DNA from 4 places in the Rahnella sp. CG8 genome. Region 1 is predicted to be linked to each of the others. Evidence: predicted binding sites of a transcription regulator. Region 1 holds the regulator's gene; each other region holds the start of a gene.

Region 1 (5,601 bases):
CGCGGTCAGGGGTTGCTGATCGGCGCCGAGCTTTCTGATGCGTATAAAAACCGCGCCGGAGAATTCCATGCCGTTGCAGCAGAATTCGGGTTGATGATGCTGGTCGCCGGACCAAACGTGATGCGGTTTGCGCCATCGCTTGTTATCGACTTCGCGGATATTGAAGAGGGGATGGAAAGGTTTGAGAAAGCAGTGGGGAAAGTTTGTGGGGGGTGAGCCCCACGCCTCCGTCTTTAAACGCTTGATCGAGACAATTTCGGTTTCTCACTAACATTTATCACATGGCCTCTCGCGCCGAAACCGACCAAGAGGGAAAAGTGCTTTTTCCCTCTTGGATCTCCCTTCGCTTTTTCACTGCGCGCTGTCGCGGGCACGGCGGACATGTTCTGGCGCATTAGTGTGTGGCGCAAAATGTCATCGCTGCGCGATTCCCGAATTTCAGGCTTCGAGCCATAGGTCTCGAACCGTTCATTCGGTGCCATTTTTGAGCACGCCAATCGACATTTCTAAAAGATAAAACCCTTCTGCTTTTGAATTTAGAATCCTGCGGGCGAATCAGAAATCTTGCTGAACGGAGCGGCTTCGAGACCAGTGGCTCGAAGACCGGGAGAAGGAACCGCAACGCGGCAAGATTTCAAGCCTGTCACCGCGGTTGCTGAAACATAGCCAGCAAGCGGAGCGCGTGTTGAAAAAGCGAGGAGGAATCCAAAGGAGGAAAAGCACTTTCCTCCTTTGGTCGGTTTCGGCGCGGTGAGTTAAGCGAGCTCGGCAATTGAGAAACCGAAACTTTCTCAATCCATTTTAAGCCGTCAGTGCGCGGTCCCCGCACTTGAGAAACCGAAATATTCTCCGATTAGCTTTAAAAAGCAGTCTGGCTGCAAGCCAGTAAAAAGGGGATTTGAAAGGGGTCTCCCCCTTCACGCCCGCCGCGTCAGCCAGATCCCATGATGCGGCCTCTGCTTCCACGCCAGTGACGAGATGGTATGCATCACGCTGAGATGTGAAATTACGCGCCGCAGATGGCGTTCCATTTCGGTCAGTGGCATATCCGGGTGAAGTTCCGGCGCATTAAACAGGTTGTTCTCGCTGCCCGGCCCGTCGTAGAGCAGTCGTTGCTGACAGCTTTGCAGCGCGATTTCGCAGGTCTGTAAATACTCCGTCGCCAGTTTTTCCGGCAGCATGTAATGCTCGCGGGCGAGGATCGTCATCGCGTTGATATGCTCAACCACAAACTGACTGTGCGTCACCCACAAACGCATATCCGCCAGATAATGTGAGTTAAAACCCGGCTCCTGCATCGCCTGATTTAGCGAAGTGAACAGCTTATTGTGCGCCTGATTGACCTGCATACGGGTGTACGCCAGTTTGGCGGTGTCGGGGCTTTCCTCGAGCAGCAGGCGGATAGCGTCCTGATAGATTTCCAGCGCCTGGTGTGCATTCTGGCGCAGCAAACCGCTTTGCCATTGTGGCCACAGCCAGATAGTGCCACCAAAGGCCAGCGCGCAGCCGATCAGGGTATCGACCAGTCGTGGTACCAGAAAATGCACGCCGTTCATCGCCAGCAATTGCAGGGTATACACTGCAGTCACCGTCATGCCGACCATCGCCAGTCCGTAGTTTTTGCGCAGAACGGTATAGGACAACAGGGTGATCAGCAGCATGCACAGCAGCGTGGTGCCTTCCGGCAGTTCCAGTTTGAGCAAGCCTGAGGCAATCAGCAATCCGGCCAGCGTACCGAGTGCACGGTGCTGGATCCTCACCCGCGTGGCGTTATAACCGTTCTGGCTGACCAACATGATAGTCAGCAAGATCCAGTAGGGTTTGGGCAAATTGAAGAACAGACCCAGACTGCTGCCAATCGCCAGAATAATGCCCAAACGTGCGGCATTACGCAGTGCCACGGATTTGAAGGAAAGATAGCTTTTCAGCGCGGGCCAGAAGGGCAAACGCGGCTGGGTGTTCATCAGGTCACGTTTGTACAACGGCCGCTGTGTGCGTAACAGACGGGCAATGCGGCTGAAATGGTAATAACAAAACTGACCTACCGGATTGTCCGGGTTGCGCGCGGCGATTTTCTCCAGCGCGGTCAGCTCATTGGCCATCGTAAAGCGCCCGGATAAACGGTGATAAAGAATATCGTCGGCAATCACCCGAAGACGGGTGGAAATCACCTGTGCATTTCGGCGGATAACCGCTTCGGCATGGCTTTCCTCCACCAGTTTCTGCACTTCTTCCGGCTGATGCAGGCTCACTGTAATGTGCTCCTGCAAATCGAGCGCTACCTGAAAACGCTGAAACAGCCGTTTATGGTGATGATGATGTCCGTGCTGGGGCAACATGTGTAATTGCTGATAAAGCAGGGCAATCAGGTCGATAACCTGCTGCTGGCGGGTTAGCAGTGGGGGTAACGCGGTTTCGGGATCGGTGTGTTGCGTCAGCAGGCTGTACTTGGCTTCGAAATAATCCGCGAGTTGAAGATAGAGCTGGCTGAGCGTTTCGCGCATCGGTTGTTCTTCCGAAATACGAAACCACGCCCAGTTAAACAATCCGTACCAGGCTGTGCCAGCGGCGAACAACACCGGGGCCTGCCACATCGGGCGCACGCCCACCATACTCAGCGTGAAGATAGTCGCCACCAGCGCACCGGGCAACAGGCGCGCATGCAGCGGGCTGATTTCACCGGTGACGCCGAGCAGTAACGCCAGCGACAGCATGATCAGCGGCAGCGGTATATGCCAGCTTTCGAGCATCAGTTGCAGCAGAAGGCTGCTCACGGCAAAGAGTGAACCGCCAACGAGCAGGCGTTTGAAAAAGCGTTTATGCGGGGTATCCAGACCGGCGATGTTACAACAGGCCGGGCAGAGGGAAAACAGCAGGCCCATTTGCAAATTGCCAAACAGCCAGCAAATGCCAACAGGTAAGCACAACACCAGCGTCTGGCGCAGCGCGTAGTTCACTTCAGGATGGTAAAACAGTCTTCGCCATAGCGTCATGGGTAAAGCTTAGCCCATAAAAAAGGCGCGACAGTGTTTTGCCGCGCCAATTTTTGAGGGATTAACGTGTGCCGTAAACGACAATCGTTTTACCGTGTGCGGAGATCAGGCTTTGATCTTCCAGCATTTTGAGAATGCGTCCGACTGTTTCACGTGAACAACCGACGATTTGGCCAATTTCCTGGCGGGTAATCTTGATTTGCATCCCGTCCGGATGGGTCATTGCATCAGGCTGTTTAGCCAGATTGAGCAAGGTTTGAGCGATACGACCGGTAACGTCAAGGAAGGCAAGGTTGCCGACTTTCTCTGACGTCACTTGCAGACGGTTGGCCATCTGCGCGGAGAGACGCATCAGAATATCCGGGTTAACCTGAATCAGCTGGCGGAATTTTTTATATGAAATTTCAGCCACTTCACAGGCAGTTTTAGCACGTACCCAGGCACTGCGTTCCTGACCTTCTTCGAAGAGTCCCAGCTCACCGATGAAGTCACCTTGGTTAAGGTAGGACAGTATCATTTCCTTGCCTTCTTCATCTTTAATCAGGACAGCAACTGACCCTTTCACGATGTAGTAAAGCGTTTCGGCTTTTTCACCCTGGTGAATCAGCGTACTTTTAGAAGGATACTTATGTATATGACAGTGAGACAGGAACCATTCAAGAGTCGGGTCTGTTTGTGGCTTGCCGAGAACCATTTGCTATTATCCTCTGTTGTTATCGCTGCCCAAAATCACAGGGCTCAGAGTTCCCTGTACGGCACTTCAAATCCAAAGCGCCCTTTCAGCATATAACTCTCCAGAAATGCTGCAAGCGGATGTCGGAGTGCAACAGCCTGTTTATTGCTGTCATCACCGTGGGTTCTGTACTTAAACCGCAAAAACCGTCACCGCAATTTACTGGAAAGTATGTTTCGGCTTTGTTTGTAGCACAGGTTTGAGATGCTGTCTTCTGTTGTCTCGCTTCAGCATGATGGCGATCGGGTTACGTTGCCAGATTTTAGGTGAAAGGGTACTCTGAGAGCAGATTTCGACAAGTTTATTCACCGGGAGAATAGTTCATGCATGCACGTGTCAAATGGGTTGAAGGACTGACATTTTTAGGTGAGTCTGCATCGGGTCATCAGATTTCAATGGATGGAAACGCGGGTGATAAAGCCCCAAGCCCGATGGAAATGTTACTGATGTCCGCAGGGGGGTGTAGTGCAATCGACGTGGTGTCAATTTTGCAAAAAGGTCGTAATGACGTGCGTGATTGTGAAGTGAAGCTGACCTCACAACGCCGCGAAGAAGCGCCGCGTCTGTTCACTCACATCAATCTGCATTTTATCGTCACCGGTAAGGATCTGACCGATAAGATTGTTGAACGCGCAGTCAGCCTGTCTGCCGAAAAATACTGTTCTGTGTCTCTGATGCTGGGGAAAGCGGCCACAATCACCCACAGCTTTGAAGTGATTGCAGCCGAATAAAGTTTACTCGATCTTCTTGCCTTCCATCAGGCGCTGCACCAGCGGCGCCATGATCAGCTCCATCGCCAGCCCCATTTTGCCGCCCGGCACCACCAGTGTTTTGATGTGCGAGATAAACGACCCTTGCAGCATGGCCAGCAGATACGGGAAATCGATGTCATCCAGTCCCTGAAAATGAATCACCACAAAGCTTTCATCCAGTGACGGAATGGCTTTGGCGGCAAACGGGTTCGAGGTGTCGATGGTGGGTACCCGCTGGAAATTGATGTGCGTGCGGGAAAACTGCGGGGTAATGTAATTGATATAGTCATCCATCGAACGCACGACGGAATCCATCACCGCTTCACGGGAATGCCCGCGCTCGCCGGTATCGCGCACCAGTTTCTGGATCCATTCGAGGTTGACGATAGGCACTACGCCGACCAGCAGGTCGACCTGCGCGGCAACGTCAATTTTGTCCGCCACCACACCACCGTGTAACCCTTCGTAAAACAAAATATCCGTCGGTTCCGGCAACGCCTGCCACGGCGTAAAGGTACCCGGCACCTGATTGTAGGGAACGGCTTCGTCATAAGTATGCAGATACTTACGTGAACGGCCAGTGCCTGTTTTACCGTATTCGATAAAGCTTTTTTCCAGCAAACCAAAGTCATTGGCTTCCGGCCCGAAGTAGCTGATATGACGTCCCAGATCGCGCGCCTTGCGTATTGCCGCATCCATTTCAGGACGGGTGAAATGATGAAAACTGTCGCCTTCCAGTTCCGCCGCACGCAAACCAAGCTGCTGAAATATTTTACGAAATGCCACGCTGGTGGTCGTGGTGCCTGCACCGCTCGAACCGGTCACGGCAATAACAGGATGTTTGGCTGACATAATGCGCTGTTCTCCATAAAGGTGATGCAGGCAGGCGAGACGCGGTCTTTTCTGTGGTCGAAGATCTGGCGTCAAGGCTGCGCATAATTAAGCCTATTGTTACCATATTTATTCGCGAAGCCAAAGAGGGCATCACTATTCTAAACCCGCCAGCAACGGTTGGATCAGCGGGTCTTTCTGGTGGAACAGAGAAACAATGTCATGCAGCGCCTTGCCTGTGTACTCCTTTTTCCACGCCAGACTGAGCGGGGAAGGGGCGCGCGGATAGCGG
Region 2 (5,601 bases), on a different contig from region 1:
TGACCAGGTTTTTTTGCGGCCGCTGGCGATGTCCAGAATGAAGTGGAACAACTCCCAGCCCACATCCTCGATGGTGGCATCACCGGTCGCAATTGTCCCGGCATTGATATCCATCAGATCGTGCCAGCGGTTTGCCAGCGTGGTACGTGTTGCCATTTTAATCACCGGCACGGCAAGCAGGCCGTATGGCGTACCGCGTCCGGTGGTGAATACCTGAACGGTAATACCGGAAGCCAGTTGCTGTGTCCCGCAGACGAAATCGCTGGCCGGTGTGGCGGCGTAAATCAGGCCTTTTTTGGTCGGACGTTGTCCCGGAGACAACACTTCTGAAATCGCACTGGTACCGGATTTAGCAATCGAACCCAGTGCTTTTTCAACCACGTTAGCCAGACCGCCTTTTTTGTTGCCCGGAGACGGGTTGGCGCTGCGGTCGGTCTGTCCCAGCGACAGATAATTATCGTACCAGGCCATTTCTTCCAGCAGACGTTTACCCACGTCGACGTCCGCTGCACGCGGTGTCAGCAGATGGATAGCGTCGCGCACTTCTGTGACTTCTGAAAACATCACTGTTGCACCGCAGCGCACCAGCAAATCCGAAGCGTAACCGACTGCCGGGTTGGCGGTGACACCGGAGAAGGCATCACTGCCGCCGCATTGTGTGCCCACAACCAGATCGGAAGCCGGACAGGTTTCGCGCTGGCGGCGGTTCAGGCGTTCCAGATGAAATTGTGCGACCGTCAGGATATCGTCAACCATCGACTGGAAACCGACATGTTGCTCATCCTGCAAACGCACAATGTGCGTGTCATCGAGTGAAATCGCCTGCACATCCGGCGTGCCTTCCAGCAGGCGCTCGGGTTGCAGCTTCTCACAGCCCAGACCGACCACCATGACTTCGCCGCCAAAGTTCGGGTTCAGCGCCAGATTGTGGATGGTACGGATCGGGATAATGGCCGCAGGGGCGTTAATCGCCACACCGCAACCGTACAAATGATTCAGTGCCACGACACCGTCGACGTTGGGGAATTTCGGCAGCAAATCACGTTCAATGATTTTCACTACGTAATCCACTACGCCCGCCACGCAGTGCACACTGGTGGTGATTCCCAGCAGATTTTTGGTGCCGACGCTGCCGTCGGCATTGCGGTAGCCTTCAAAGGTATAGCCTTCGAGTGGTGGCAGCGCGGGTGGCACACGGGTGGCCAGCGGCAGGCTGTAAAGTTCAGGGGCGACCGGTAATTCCACCAGGGATTCATCAATCCAGCTGCCCTGCGCGATATCCCGTACGGCATAACCAATGACTTCTCCGTAACGAATAATATCGCCGCCTTTAGCAATGGGTTCTAACGCCACTTTATGGCCTTGCGGAATATGCTCAATTAATTCCAGACCATTCGCAAATCGGGTGCCGGCTTTTAAGCCGTTGTCATTCACAATAATCGCTACGTTATCGCTTTCATGAACTTTAATAAAAAGCGCTTCGGTAGCGTGTTCTTTATCTTTATTACGTGACATAACTGTCTCCGCGTTTATTAAACATCCCGGAACAAAAAATTCCGGTAAATTATCTGAAGTTGACGCTCAATAATGTTCTTGTAAACATGCTCTGGTAATACAGGGTATGGCATCCATTATAAGGCAGTCTTCCGGCAACCTCATTGTGCAACTGACCAGCTTTTTGCCCGATGAACGTCATTCTGTGTGGCAGGTGACAGAATAAATGTGATGTAAATCACCCTTTGATTTGAGCGGTTATCGGTTCCGCACAATCTGTGATTCTCCTCCCACACCGATGTGTGGATGCAAAAGAATAGTCACAATCAACGGGGCTATTCTTGGGCGAATGCACAGTGTTATTTCGTGGCCTCCTTTTTATACTGTATTGGCCCTCTGAAGGTGACGTTGAAAGTAATACAGGTAAATTTCAGGCGATCATAAATAAAGTGTTTATTGCCTGTTTCGAATTAAGACGCTGTACGGCGAATAACCACAGGTGAACGAAAAACGTTATTTCAATAACGGTGAGCTCCCTGAAAAATTTTCGCATTATGACAATGAGGGTCACCATGAACATTCAATCTCAGTCCGGGACAATCGCGCAAAGTAAGGTACGGACCCATATCCGTTACTATATTTTGCTGATTATCTTTTTAATCACGGCGGTGAATTACGCTGACCGCGCAACGCTCTCTATCGCGGGAACCGAGGTCGCGCGTGAGCTGGGCCTGGATGCTGCCGACATGGGACAAATCTTTGCCGCGTTCGGCTGGGCTTATCTGATTATGCAATTGCCCGGCGGCTGGCTGCTGGACAGATTTGGCTCCAAAAAAGTGTACACCTACAGCCTGTTCTTCTGGTCGCTGTTCACCCTGTTGCAGGGTTTTGTGGGCTGGTTCCCGCTGGCGTACGGCGCACTGACGCTGTTCATGTTGCGTTTCATGCTCGGTTTCTCCGAAGCTCCATCCTTCCCGGCGAACGCCCGTATTGTGGCTGCCTGGTTCCCGACCACTGAACGCGGCACGGCTTCCGCGATTTTTAACTCCGCACAGTATTTCTCACTGGCACTGTTTTCGCCTTTACTGGGCTGGCTGACTTATGCCTGGGGCTGGGAACATGTTTTCATCGTGATGGGCGTGCTGGGTTTTGTCCTGACGCTGGTGTGGATCAAATTCATTCACAACCCGCCGGAACATCCACATATTTCTAAAAGTGAGCTGGAGTATCTGACAGACGGCGGTGCCGTTGTTGATATCGACCACAAGAAAACGGACAGCGCGAAAAGTGGCCCGAAATGGAGCTACGTTCGTCAGATGCTGAGCAGCCGCATGATGCTTGGGATCTTCTTCGGACAGTATTTCATTAACAGTATTACGTGGTTCTTCCTGACCTGGTTCCCGATTTATCTGGTTCAGGAAAAGGGCATGTCTATTCTTAAAGTGGGGATGATTGCCGCAATTCCTGCGCTGTGTGGTTTTGCGGGCGGTGTGCTGGGTGGCGTGTTCTCAGATTTTCTGATCAGACGCGGCTACTCGCTGACCGTGGCGCGTAAAATTCCTATCGTGCTGGGCATGTTATTAGCCACCAGCATCATTTTGTGTAACTACACGGACAATAACGTACTGGTCGTCACCCTGATGGCGCTGGCGTTCTTCGGTAAAGGCTTCGGAGCGCTCGGCTGGCCAGTGATTGCGGATACTGCGCCAAAAGAAGTCATCGGTCTGTGCGGCGGCATCTTCAACGTGTTCGGTAACGTGGCCTCCATCGTGACGCCGCTGGTGATCGGCTACATCGTGAAAGGTCTGCATTCTTTCAATATGGCATTAATTTTTGTGGGCTGTTCAGCACTGATGGCGATGCTTTGCTATCTGCTGGTGGTCGGCGATATCAAACGTCTGGAACTTAAGAAATAGTAAATTGCGATGCGGGGTAATCCGGGCATCCCGGCTCTGCCCCCTTTTATGAGGTCAGATATGAGTAATCAAATGATTCCAAACCGGTTCCGCCAGGACTTATTGCAAGGGAAAACCCTGATTGGCTGTTGGTCAGCATTATCCAGCCCGATCTCAACCGAAGTGCTTGGCCTCGCAGGTTTTGACTGGCTGCTGCTCGACGGCGAACACGCGCCAAACGATGTTAGCACTTTTGTGCCGCAGCTGATGGCGCTGAAAGGCAGCCGCAGCGCGCCGGTAGTTCGTCCGCAATTCAACGATCCGGTGGTGATTAAACGTCTGCTGGATATCGGTTTCTACAATTTCCTGGTGCCGTTTGTGGAAACACAGGAACAGGCTGAGCTGGCCGTTGCTTCTACCCGTTATCCGCCTGCCGGGATCCGCGGCGTTTCCGTTTCCCACCGCAGCAACATGTTCGGCACCGTGCCGGATTACTTCAACAGCATCAATGACAACATCGCGGTGATGGTGCAAATCGAAAGCCAGCAGGGCGTCGATAATCTGGACGCGATTGCTGCCGTTGATGGCATCGATGGCATTTTCGTCGGCCCGAGTGATCTGGCCGCAGGCATGGGGCATCTGGGCAACGCCGGACACCCGGACGTGCAGGCCGCTATCCGTCACATTTTTGCGCGTGCAAAAGCGCATGGCAAACCGAGCGGTATTCTGGCACCGGTTGAAGCGGATGCCCGCCGTTATCTGGAGTGGGGAGCGACCTTCGTGGCTGTCGGCAGTGATTTAGGCGTTTTCCGTGCAGGCACACAGGCGCTGTGCGATCGCTTCACCCAGTGATTCGCTCTCATTACATCAATATAAAGAGGATACCCGAATGAAAATTGGCTTTATTGGTTTAGGCATCATGGGCAAGCCTATGAGCAAAAACCTGCTGAAAGCAGGTTACGAGCTGGTCGTTATGGACCGCAATCAGGATACCGTCGGCGAAATTGTCCAACTCGGCGCGACAGCCGCAGACACACCAAAAGCGGTGGCTGCGGTTTCTGATGTGATCATCACCATGCTGCCAAACTCGCCGCAGGTGAGAGACGTGGCGCTGGGCGAAAATGGTCTGATTGAAGGCGCTCGTCCGGGCACCATTTTCATCGACATGAGTTCTATCGCGCCGCTGGCAAGTCGTGAAATCAGTGAGGCGCTGGCCGCTAAACAAATCGCGATGCTCGATGCGCCGGTCTCCGGTGGTGAACCAAAAGCCATCGACGGCACCATGTCCGTGATGGTGGGTGGCGACAAAGCTGTGTTTGATAAATGCTATGAAATCATGAAATCCATGGCGGGTTCGGTGGTGCATACCGGTGATATTGGTGCAGGCAACGTGACCAAGCTGGCGAACCAGGTGATTGTGGCGCTGAACATTGCGGCGATGTCAGAAGCACTGGTGCTGGCAACCAAAGCGGGCGTGGATCCGGATCTGGTTTTCCAGGCAATTCGTGGTGGTCTGGCAGGCAGTACCGTGCTGGAAGCGAAAGCGCCGATGGTGATGGATCGCAACTTCAAACCGGGCTTCCGTATTGATTTACACATCAAAGATTTAGCGAACGCACTGGACACCTCACACAGCGTCGGCGCACAACTGCCTCTGACCTCGCTGGTCATGGAAATGATGCAGGCATTGAAAGCGGATGGTCACGGGCAATCTGACCATAGCGCTATTGCACGCTATTATGAAACCTTAGCGAAGGTTGAAGTTACCCGTTAGTCTGCGGCGGACGCGCGGCGCTGAATGAACACGGCTGGCGCGCGGCCCTTCAGGCAGGATGCAAAACTGACAGGACGCTTTTCCACATCGGCGCGTGCAGTTTATGAAGGTAATGACTTTATGAAAATAGTGATCGCACCGGATTCATACAAAGAAAGTTTGTCTGCTTTGGATGTGGCAAAAGCCATCGAGAGTGGGTTCCGTGAGATTTTCCCCGAGGCAGAGTACGTCAAGTTGCCGGTTGCCGATGGCGGCGAAGGCACGGTAGAGGCCATGGTGGCGGCTACCGGTGGGCGTGTGGTGAAGGTGAATGTCACCGGACCACTGGGCACCCCGCTTGAAGCGTTTTTTGGCCTTTCAGGTGATGAGAAAATCGCTTTCATCGAAATGGCGGCGGCCAGCGGGCTGGAAAGTGTTCCTCCGGCGCAACGTAATCCG
Region 3 (5,601 bases), on a different contig from region 1:
CATGCACCTGTTCCAGATGTTCACGCAAATACTGGATGCGGTAATCGTCATTGACCGTGGGTTCGCCCACGCCCTCGGTAATTAATACATCTTTCGCGCCCAGACCGTTCTCCACAATAAACAGTGGGAGTTGATAGCGGTCATAGTATTTGTTTAAGATGTAGCGCAACCCTTGTGGGTCAATTTGCCAGCCCCACTCACTGGCGGCTAAATGCGGATTTTTCACCCCACCCATCAAATTTCCGGTAGCTCCATCCACGTTAGTTTGCACAGTTTCGCAGGTACTGAAGTAATAACTGAATGAGAGGAAATCGACGGTATGCGTCAGGATCTGCACATCCTCTTCTTCCATCTGCAGATCAATGTTTTGCTCGCGGAAATAACGCTGCATATAACCAGGGTAATTTCCGCGAACGTGCACATCCGCAAAGAAATCATTCCGGTGATCGGCATGCATGCAGGCGATGACGTCATCCGGGTTTGGCGTCAGCGGGTAAATGGGCAGGCTTAATACCATGCAGCCAAATTTCGCCTGCGGCATGATTTCCCGGCCAATCTTCGTAGCCAGTGCGCTAGCTACCAATTCGTGGTGCACTGCCTGGTAGAGATCCTGTTGGCTCAGTTCATTCTTAGGCGTGAAAATGCCGCCGCTCATCAGGGGATGATGCAGCACGGAGTTAATTTCATTGAAGGTCAGCCAGTATTTCACCTTGTGCTGATAACGTGTAAATACCGTGGTGACGTAGCGGGTATAAAAACCGATCATCGCCCGGTTTGCCCATCCGTTATATTCTTTGGTCAGATGCAGTGGTGTTTCGTAATGCGAAAGAGTGACTAACGGCTCAATGCCGTATTTATGGCACTCATCGAAAAGCGCATCATAAAAAGCGAGGCCCGCTTCATTTGGCGTTTGTTCATCGCCGTAGGGAAAGATCCGTGACCAGGCAATCGAGGTGCGAAAAACCTTAAAACCCATTTCCGCAAAGAGTTTAATGTCCTCTTTATAACGATGATAAAAATCGATCCCTGCAAGCTTCAGATTATTGTCCGTCGGATGCTCCGTCATCGGCCCCATTACCCCTTGCGGAGTGACATCCTGAATACTCGGGCCTTTGCCATCAATATTCCAGGCCCCTTCACACTGGTTAGCCGCAACCGCGCCGCCCCACAAAAAATCACGTGGAAATGTCATTTTTTACTCCTGAATAAGAAGGTTAGCGCTGTAGCTGGCGCTGTACGTCGATGATTTCTGCAATCAGTTCACGGGCCAGCATTGAGGTCATGATGTGATCCTGCGCATGGACCAGCACCAGATTGACCTGCACTTTGCCGCAGCCTTCGTCCAGGCCAATCAGCATGGTCTGAACATCGTGAGCGCGTTTCGAGGCTTCCGCCGAAGCAGCAAGTTTTGCATCAACCAGCTCCCACTCACCGCGTTTGGCGGCACGCAGGGCTTCCATCGCATAGCTGCGCGATTCCCCGGCGTTTATAATCAACTCCATGACCGTTGATTCCATATCCATGTTTTGTCTCCACTCAATAAAAGAAGGCGGAATGGACGGCTTATGCCGTGGCCATTTCCTGCTCACGTTCTTGCTCAAGAAGCTGCTTTTCATAAATTTTGAAGAAAGGCAGGTAGATGAAGATGTCGATAACAATCAGCGTGATAACCAGCAACGTATTGTTCATGACCCAGCCTGCACCCCACGCAGCGCCAACCGGTGCGGGCGTGGTCCAGGGAACCAGAGAGATGACTTTGGCAATCAGACCACTGGTGGTGGCAAACCAGGCAATGATTGCGTTCACCACCGGGGCGACGATGAAAGGAATAAATAGCACCGGATTCATCACCACCGGGCTACCAAAGATGACCGGTTCGTTGATGTTGAAGCAGACCGGTACCACCGACAGCTTGCCGATGGCTCGGAGGTGTACCGCTTTACTGCGCATGTAGAGGATAACCAGCGCCAGCGTGGCACCCGAACCACCGAGGTTGATAAAGAAGGCCCAAAACGCCTCCGCGAAGATATGTGGGATGGGCAAACCGTTGGCCAGCGCCGTCTGGTTAAGTCCAAGATTAATCAAGTAGAATGGTTGCAGGATGCCGCCGACAATCGCCCCGCCGTTGATGCCAGAGAACCACAAAACCTGGCAGAGTAAGACAGCAATCAGCACCGCTGGCAGAGAGTCCGCCGCAGAAATCAGCGGGGTAAAGGCGGTCATGATTATTTCAGGTAACAGCATGCCGAACTGGTGTTGTAACACCACGTTCAACGGGTAGATGGTGCAGATAATGACAATCGCCGGGATCAAAAGGTTGAATGAATGGCGAATTTTATCCGGCACTTGTTCTGGCAGCTTGATACCAATGTTGTATAGCTTCAGAATGCGGACCAACTCAACACAGAAAATCCCCACCAGAATCGCGGTAAAAATCCCCGATCCGCCGAGGAAGGCCGCCGGCAGCGAACCCTCTTTGTAAGGAGAAGTGATCAGGAGGAAGGTCATCAGCGACAGCATGGCGCAAGAGAACGCATCCAGCTTGTACGTTTGTGCCAGGTTGTAAGCTATCCCTGCACTGATATAGCAAGCCATAATCCCCATCGTCATATGAAAGGGGGTCATGATTTCGTTGAAATACTGCTGGGAAACGGATAACCAAAGTTTGCCAATAAAGAAGGTGGTATCCGGTGCAAAAGGCGGAAACGCAAAAATAAGTAAAAAAGAGCCCACGATCATAAAAGGCATCGCGCCAATAAAACCGTCGCGAACCGCCATAATATGACGCTGGGTTCCGGCAACGGCGGCAACGGGCGTAATTTTATTTTCGATAAAATTAAAAAATGCGTTCGACATGATATTACCCTGTAAAATTATTGCACTGGGTTAGTTTGAGAATCCTGAATCATCTTCAGAGCATCATTAAGGATTTTCTCACCTTTGAGCATGCCGTAATCCATATTGCTGATGATGGCTATCGGCTTTCCTTCACGTTGAGCAATCGCCTTAAACTCTTCGAATTTATATTTGATTTGCGGCCCCATCAGACAGCAATCAAAATGCGAGATGGTCGATTCAAACTCTTCCATCGCCACAGCAATAATTTCAGCCTCGATACCTTTGGCACTGGCAGCCTGCTTCATTTTATTCACCACAATGCTGGTTGACATACCGGCAGCGCAGCAGAGAAAAATTTTTTTCATATCCAGCCCTCTTTATAAAAATAGTGTGTAACTCTGGCCCGGCATTTCATTCGGTCACGTACCATGGACTGGTAGCTATCGTTCGCCTGGTCATTTCGTATTGGGAATGAAATCTGCCAGAAAGCGTTCTTTTCATTTGACGGGTGCATGCTCTCAGTACTGGTCACAGGATTCCGTGACCCGAATCTCAAAAAGAACCAAATCACTTACAAATCATTATATTTATGTGATTTTCATCACTTAATTTTAAGTATATAGATTGCTTTTTATACACAAAATGAATGTTAATGCATTTAAACAGACATATCAGTAAGTGTTTTTAAGTGATTTAGTGTTAATGATAAGAAGTAAGTTCTCCTTCCATGAGGACGTACCCGGTCGGTCATGAAGCCGTGTACGCAAACCACGTTTTCAGCTAACATGGCCTGGTTATCCTTACTCAGAAGATTGGAATACGTAATGACGCAAGAAGAACGCTTGATCGAGTTAGAGGAATTAATAAAAAATCAGGGTAAAGTGACTCTCGATTACATCTGTCAGCAGTATAATATTTCATCAGATTCTGCACGTCGGGATTTAGTCAAACTGACACAACTTCCGCATATATTGCGTATTCGCGGTGGAGCTATTCTGGCAGAAAAGCGTGTCGAATTGCCTTATGTTCAGCGTGCACAATACAGTGCTGAAAAAACATTACTTTCTGCCTGGGCGGCTAAAACCATTAATGAAAAAGAGATCCTGTTTATTGATGCCGGTACGACATCTGCCGCCCTCGCCCGCCAGCTTCCGTCACCGGTTAGTGTCATTACCAACTCCATTGAAGTGTTAGGCGAGATCATTGGAAATAAAGGGATTAGTATTTCAGTATTGGGCGGTAATTTTGATGACTATTCTCACGCAATATTAGGTAATACCGTCTTGGAGCAAATTAAGCGTTATTATGCGGATAAAGCATTTATTGGCGTCAGTGCATTATCGGAAAGTGGCATCACCACAGATACAGAACTTGATGCACTGCAAAAAGTCGCCATGGCTAAACAGTCAAAAAAAGTGATTTGTATTGCAACCTTCGCCAAATTTAATCTACAACTGATGTATCAATCCTGCAGCTGGTCGGATATCGATCATATCATCACGGATAAAACACCACCAAAAAACATCCTCAAGCTGATCGAAGAGAACGATGTTGAATTGGTAGTAGTGGATACCAAAAGAACAGATACTGATGAGTAAGTAAGGCTGAGTTTTTGGTAATGAGTCTGCTCGTTGCAGACGTCTGGGCTTATGAGACGGTGCGGTTCGGCGGAGGCATGATCCTACCCACGACATAGCGGACACGCTGTTAAGCGAGTAAATCGTTAACAAGATGAACCATGATGCAAGCAAAATCTATGAAGAAGACATCCCGTAATCGATATACCCCGGAGTTTCACCAGCAGGCGCAGGCTGAGCGTATCGGCGTGGCCAAAGCCGCCAGGGAGCTCAGCCTGCACGATTATAAACTCTACGCCTGGTGCAGTTAACAACGTCAGCAGGGCTCCACCTCTGAGCGTGAGCAGCAGGCAACCGAAATCGCACGCCTTAAGCAGCAATTGGCTATGATGAGTGGTGGTTCTTTTATCCCCCTACTGCGCCATAAACATGCCTGACAACTTAATAGGGGGCACTCCCACTAATCCAATTCCTAATGGGTAGTTGAAAAAAATTATATTTCCCTTTATTTATTGAGTTTATTATCACTCTCAGTTGTGTTGAAATTTCCATTCACTTTCTCGTTCAGAAACGATTTAAGTTCAGACGTAAATTTGAGCGGGTTTTTGAACATCAAAAAGTGATCACCTTGTTCTGCTCGGGTAAAAATAAATAATCTGGAGTCTGGAATAACCGACTGCATCCAGCGCTGGCTTTCAATATATGGACTGTATTCACCGGTGAAGATTGCCGTTGGAATATCTATTTTGTGTTCAATAACATCCCGCCAGTCATTGGTCAGATGATCAAAGAGTACCCGTTCGAGATCCTGCGGTTTGTTACGAGTTACTTGACGGGAAAAATTCTCAGAACTCGCAAACCATGGAGAGTCCATTAACTGAACCCGTTCGAATGCATTCAGGTCGGAAACAAGCTTATTCGGTGTTTTCATACCACGGAATGCTTCGATCATTGCTTCGGGTGAAGTCACACTTCCGCCAGCTTGCAGGCGTTCCTGCTCTGTCCAGTTTTGATGGCTGTAGATAGAGGGGGGCTCATCCACAAATGCAATTCGTTCTATGTCAGAAGTCCCAAATAAATCGATATAACTCCACAGAACAGATGCCCCCATGGACCATCCACTAAAACTGGCTTTAGTAATACCTGCATGCTGCGTCATTTCCCGGAGATCCATGGCAAAACGAGA
Region 4 (5,601 bases), on a different contig from region 1:
CGACAATAAACACGTAACTGACAACGGCGAGCAGAGCGTGGATGCCGACATAAATCAGCGCGCCGTTGAAGGAACCGGTGGTCCCGATAATGTAGCCGATAGCGATCGGCGTGATGATGCCGGAGACGTTACCGAACATGTTGAACAATCCGCCGCTCAGCCCGCTGATTTCTTTCGGTGCGGTATCGGCCATTACCGCCCAGCCCAGCGCACCCAGACCTTTACCGAAGAAGGCGAATGCCATAATGCCAACCACCATCCATTCGGTATCAACGTAGTTGCAGAAAATCATCGACATCGACAACAGCATACCGATCACAATCGGAGCCTTGCGCGACAGTGTCAGGTTGCTGGTTCTGCGCATCAGCCAGTCGGAGATAATTCCACCCAGTACGCCGCCGAGGAATCCGCAAATCGCCGGTACTGAGGCCACCATGCCCGCTTTAAGTATCGACATACCGCGCGCCTGAACCAGATACACCGGGAACCAGGTGATGAAGAAATAGGTCAGCGCGTTGATGCAGTACTGGCCGATGTAAATGCCAATCATCATGCGGGATTTCAGTAACTGTTTCATCTGGAAGGTTTTTTCGCCTTTTACGACGGCTTTTTTGGTGATTTTCTGATCCATATTGATCAGCGCACCACCGGCTTCCATGTAATCAAGTTCGGCCTGATTTACGCCCGGATGATCTTTCGGATCGTGGATCACTTTCAGCCAGATGAAACTCAGCACGATCCCCAGACCGCCCATGAAGAAGAAGACGTGTGACCAGCCCACTTCGTGCGTCAGCCAGCCCATGATCGGGGCGAAAATAACCGTGGCGAAGTACTGCGCTGAGTTAAAAATAGAGACTGCGGTGCCACGTTCCTGAGCCGGGAACCAGGCTGCGACGATACGGCTGTTGCCGGGGAAGGACGGCGCTTCGGCCAGGCCAACCAGAAAACGTAAAGCAAACAGCGATACCACAATGCCGAAGCCGCTGAAGACATCGACAAAGCCTTGCAGCAGGGTGAATAACGACCAGATGAAAATGCTGTAGAAATAAACTTTTTTCGAACCGAATTTATCGAGCAGCCAGCCACCGGGTATTTGCCCGATGACATATGCCCAGGAAAATGCCGAGAAGATATAACCCATCCCGACGGAATCCAGCCCGATATCTTTGGCCATCGCCGAACCGGCAATGGATAACGTGGCACGATCGCCGTAATTAAATGAGGTGACAATAAATAACATCACCACTATCCAGTAGCGCGCATTAGTTCTTTTTTTGACGGCACTGGCTGCTGAAACGGTAGTTTCCATGGTGTTCTCCGGAATTAATGACAACGCCTCTAAACAGAGATAAAAGTCATTCCATTCACAGAACTGTAGGGTTCAGAGAGGAAGGAACGCAGCCAGTATATGAACAACATTCCCTTTACTCATTGGGCAATCAACCAAGCATAAATAGCCCTTTGCATTTATCCTGAGGCAAATGCCCAGCGACGTGCGAGTTGTTTCACAAAAAATGAAACGGCTGTGATGGCGGTCACAGATGGTTGTTATCTAATTGCAGGGCCACGTACAGCAATAAACGATCGTCGAAGTTCCCCAGATCCAGGCCGGTTAATTCCGAGATACGGTTGAGGCGATATTCCAGCGTATTACGATGAATATACAGTGCCTTAGACGTAGCGGTCGGCTGAACATTATGGTGGAACCACGACGTCAGTGTGCGGCGCAGTAATCCGTTGCCATCCGTCGCTTTCAGACGCGCCAGCGGACGCACCAGTTCATCGGCCTGCCAGCCGCCACGCAGGCTGTCGAGCAGCACGGGTAAGATCAGATCCTGATAGAAGTAACACCGCTGTTCCGGCATCCGCTGTTTGCCCACACTCATGGTGGTACGTGCGGTGCGATAAGAACGGGCGATGCTGCCAGGGCCGGTAAAAAAGTTGCCAAGGGAAATGCGCACGCGCAGACGACCAGTTTCGGTCATGCGCGACAGCAGATGATCAATGCGCTGGCGGTGGCCCTCCGGATCCCAGCGATCGTAGCTGTTCAGGGCCGGTTTCAGCACCACCATTTCGGTGAGGGAAACGATAGCGATCAGATTGTCACGCTCCGGCGTGGTCAGTAAAGTTTGCAGTTGTTGCAGTTCTGCCATGGCAGAGTCCACACCGAGCTGTCCGCTGTCGACTTCCACCACCGCCGCGACACGTGGCCGGTTGAGGTCGATGCCCAGACGCTGCGCCCACTCCATCAGTGCCGGAGAGAGTTCATCCACACGAATCAGGTTAAGCACCAGTTCTTCCCGCAGACGGCTGTCCTGCGCCAGCATGTGCAGCAGACGCGCCTGTTCGAGCATCATTTCGGCGGTCATACACACCAGCTCGCCATACTGACGCAACTGGGACGGATTGCCCGTCAGGCCGATAACGCCCACGATCTGACCGTCGATACGCAACGGCAGGTTGATGCCCGGACGTACACCGTGCAAATGCCGTGCAACGCCCTCGTCGATGTCGACAATGCGCTCCTGCGAAATCGCCAGCAGTGCGCCTTCGTGCAATTCACCAAGACGCTGATCATCGCCGCTGCCGATAATCCGTCCGCGACCATCCATGACATTCACATTACTATCAATAATTTGCATTGTGCGGGCAACAATTTGTTGCGCCAGCTTTGCATCGAGATGATATGCCGACATGGAACCCCTGCCTTGCTGTTTTATCGTTGTTAAAACAGCATACTCAGGCCGCGATGCCCATACATTATGCAAATGCCCAAAGAGCGAAAGCACCTATTGAAGTTGCGGGGAATATCACATTTTTAAGCAAATGCCCAACCGGCCCGGCAAAATCCACATGATTGATGAGAGTCACTGAAAGACAGGCAAAAAAAAGCACGCCCGAGCGTGCTTTGTGTGAGGTATAGCAGGCGGAAATTACTGCGCCAGCAGGTAAATTGAGGTATCACCACGCTGAATATCCAGCGCCAGAACGTTTGGTTTGGTGTCGAGAATTTTACGCAGCTCGCCCAGATTGGTCACTTTCTGCTGGTTCACACCCAAAATGACGTCGCCTTTTTTCAGGCCGATGCGCGCGGCCGTTGAACCCGGCTTCACTTCATCGACTTTCACACCTTTCTGATCACCTGCCGCACCGTTACTCAGTTCAGCCCCTTCGATGCCGGTATAAATGTTGCCGGATTCGATTTTCGATGTCTGAGTGCTTTGCTCAATGGTCACGTCAACGTTCATCGGTTTGCCTTCACGCAGCAGGCCGAGCGTCACTTTGGTGCCGATTGGCAGGGTGCCGATATCAGCACGGAACGAGGCGAAGCTGCTGATCGGTTTACCGTTCATGCTCAGGATCACGTCACCGGCTTTAATGCCCGCTTTCTCTGCGGCAGATTTCGGCATGACCTGACTGATGAATGCACCGCGCTGTGCGTCAACTTTCATGGCTTTCGCCAGTTCGGAGTTCAGCTCGGTCCCCATGATGCCCAGCTCGCCGCGTTTCACCTGACCGAATTCGATCATTTGTTTGGACAGGTTTTTCACCATGTTACTTGGGATCGCAAAACCGATACCGATGTTGCCGCCGTCCGGTGCCAGGATCGCCGTGTTAAGGCCAATCAGTTCACCATTCAGGTTCACCAGCGCACCACCGGAGTTACCGCGGTTGATCGCGGCATCCGTCTGGATGAAGTTTTCGTAGTTCTCAATATTCAGGCCGGAACGACCCAGTGCAGAAACGATACCGGAAGTCACGGTTTCGCCCAGACCATACGGGTTACCGATAGCCACGGTGTAATCGCCCACACGCAGTTGTTCGGAATCCGCCATCTTAATGGCCGTCAGGTTTTTCGCATTCTGTAACTGAATCACCGCGATATCAGAACGCGGGTCCTTGCCGATGACTTTGGCGTCGAACTTACGGCCATCGTTCAGCTGTACGCTGATTTTGGTTGCGTTATCAACGACGTGGTTGTTGGTGACCACATAACCTTTGTCGGCATCAATGATGACGCCGGAACCCAGCGCGCGGAAATCTTCTTTCTGTTCAGGCGCAGGCTGACCGTCAGGCCCCTGACCGCCGCCCTGACACACCGGAGAACCCTGGAACGGCGAACCGTCCTGGCACAGCGGCGAATTCTGACCAAAGAATTGCTGGAACTGCTGACCCATGCGTGGTGTTTTTACCGGCGCACTGCCTTCAACGTTGACGCTCACCACCGATGGCATCACTTTTTCAAGCATAGGTGCCAGGCTAGGAAGCTGAGTGGTGCTGGTGCTGGAAGACGCAGTTTCAGCAGCCAGTGCAGAAGAAACCGGGGCCATTGCCATACCGATGCTTAACGCTAATGCGCTGAGGAATAAACTCGATTTTTTCATTTTTCAGGATCTCTTAAAATTATTGTGGCAACCAAAATAGTCGCATTGCTTGGTAGTCGTGATACTGAGATGGTATTAATAGCGTGAAGTTCATCAGGGTCGAAATGACAATGGTAAAAAATTATTGTCAGCATTTACAAATGGCGTTTTTTCAAACAGTTCCGTAAAGAAAATTAAAGAGAGTTCAATTTGTCTTTTTAAAACAAATTACTCAGCCGCCATGAGTCTTCTGTATTCATCGTATGCATAAAGGTCAGTCATTCCGCTGATATAATCCTGAATCATTCGCGCACGGTAATAAAACTCCTGCGCGGCATGTTCCGCGACCGGTAATCCTTCCAGCGCCGCCACGGCATTGTTGTAAGCCAGACGATGTTTGGCTGAAATCTTATGCAGCAGACGGGTTTCAATCGGATATTTCCTGTGCGTATCCTCCTGAACTAGCTGGTTAAAATCGGTCAATGGCATATCCAGCAACGGGCTATAAATATCAAGTAATCCGCTGATCACCCGATATCCTTGTAATTCCAGCTCCTCCACTTCGTGATGATTGAATACCTGTTTGAAGGCCACCGCTTTATAAATCTCTAACAACCGGTTGGCCTGGCTGTCATCTTCCAGCAACGCATGATTAAAGGTACCCTGATAAATATCTTCTATATTATCAATGAACCGGCGGGCAGCATGCGGCACCAGTTGTTTCACCGTCTGAACGCGCAGTTCCATAAAGAAGTAATCCACCGGATTACGGAACGTTTTCGCTTTATCCATTTTCTCGTAAGCAGTGCGAACCACTTTATCGAAGAAGTCATTTTTCTCTATCGCGCCCCACTCACGGCACAGATAATTATAAAGCTGTTCCACGCTGAAAATACTTTTCTCAACCGCATCTTCCAGATCGGCAATGCAGTAAGAAATATCATCGGCCGCTTCCATAATGTAGGTAAGCGGAAAGCGGTTAAATTCACCCAGCCCGAGTTCACTGCGCAGTTTTTTGATGAACGGCTCTTCCGCCAGATAAAAACCCGGTTTTTTCATCAGGTAATCATGTGAAGGAAGTTTAGTCATTGAATACGCAGGGCGGGTATATTTCAGAATGCAGGCGGTCTGGCTGTAAGTCAGATTGAGTTTCAGCAAGGTGAAGACCAGCCGGATGGCCTGCGCATTGCCTTCAAAATTAGACAGGTCGTAGCGGATTTTACTGCGCAGCTGGTTC

The links. Region 1 encodes CRP, which controls carbon source genes, mostly activating them, when cyclic AMP is high. Its sites were predicted from a motif close to ATGTGANNNNNNTCACAT; they were not measured.
Region 2: garD (galactarate dehydratase) is a predicted target of CRP. The motif match lies at 1,721-1,738, and genes of this name have one in related genera.
Region 3: HGO41_RS25060 (PTS sugar transporter subunit IIB) is a predicted target of CRP. The motif match lies at 3,428-3,445, and genes of this name have one in related genera.
Region 4: HGO41_RS10610 (CdaR family transcriptional regulator) is a predicted target of CRP. The motif match lies at 2,799-2,816, and genes of this name have one in related genera.

What each region holds. Positions count from the first base shown of each region.
Region 1 is NZ_JABAED010000008.1:179,534-185,134, forward strand. It holds gene argD (bifunctional acetylornithine/succinyldiaminopimelate transaminase) at 1-216, shown strand, start outside; gene HGO41_RS10290 (YccS/YhfK family putative transporter) at 918-2,993, opposite strand; gene crp (cAMP-activated global transcriptional regulator CRP) at 3,055-3,687, opposite strand; gene HGO41_RS10300 (OsmC family protein) at 4,050-4,457, shown strand; gene HGO41_RS10305 (phosphoribulokinase) at 4,461-5,330, opposite strand; gene allS (HTH-type transcriptional activator AllS) at 5,466-5,601, opposite strand, start outside.
Region 2 is NZ_JABAED010000016.1:84,636-90,236, reverse strand. It holds gene garD (galactarate dehydratase) at 1-1,515, opposite strand, end outside; gene HGO41_RS16005 (MFS transporter) at 2,067-3,410, shown strand; gene garL (2-dehydro-3-deoxyglucarate aldolase) at 3,471-4,241, shown strand; gene garR (2-hydroxy-3-oxopropionate reductase) at 4,225-5,163, shown strand; gene HGO41_RS15990 (glycerate kinase) at 5,284-5,601, shown strand, end outside.
Region 3 is NZ_JABAED010000051.1:4,054-9,654, reverse strand. It holds gene HGO41_RS25075 (glycoside hydrolase family 1 protein) at 1-1,192, opposite strand, end outside; gene HGO41_RS25070 (PTS lactose/cellobiose transporter subunit IIA) at 1,215-1,523, opposite strand; gene HGO41_RS25065 (PTS sugar transporter subunit IIC) at 1,564-2,856, opposite strand; gene HGO41_RS25060 (PTS sugar transporter subunit IIB) at 2,874-3,203, opposite strand; gene HGO41_RS25055 (DeoR/GlpR family DNA-binding transcription regulator) at 3,663-4,436, shown strand; partial or broken gene HGO41_RS25050 (transposase) at 4,577-4,801, shown strand; gene HGO41_RS25045 (alpha/beta fold hydrolase) at 4,921-5,601, opposite strand, start outside.
Region 4 is NZ_JABAED010000009.1:37,959-43,559, forward strand. It holds gene HGO41_RS10605 (MFS transporter) at 1-1,309, opposite strand, end outside; gene HGO41_RS10610 (CdaR family transcriptional regulator) at 1,536-2,696, opposite strand; gene degP (serine endoprotease DegP) at 2,934-4,385, opposite strand; gene dgt (dGTPase) at 4,593-5,601, opposite strand, start outside.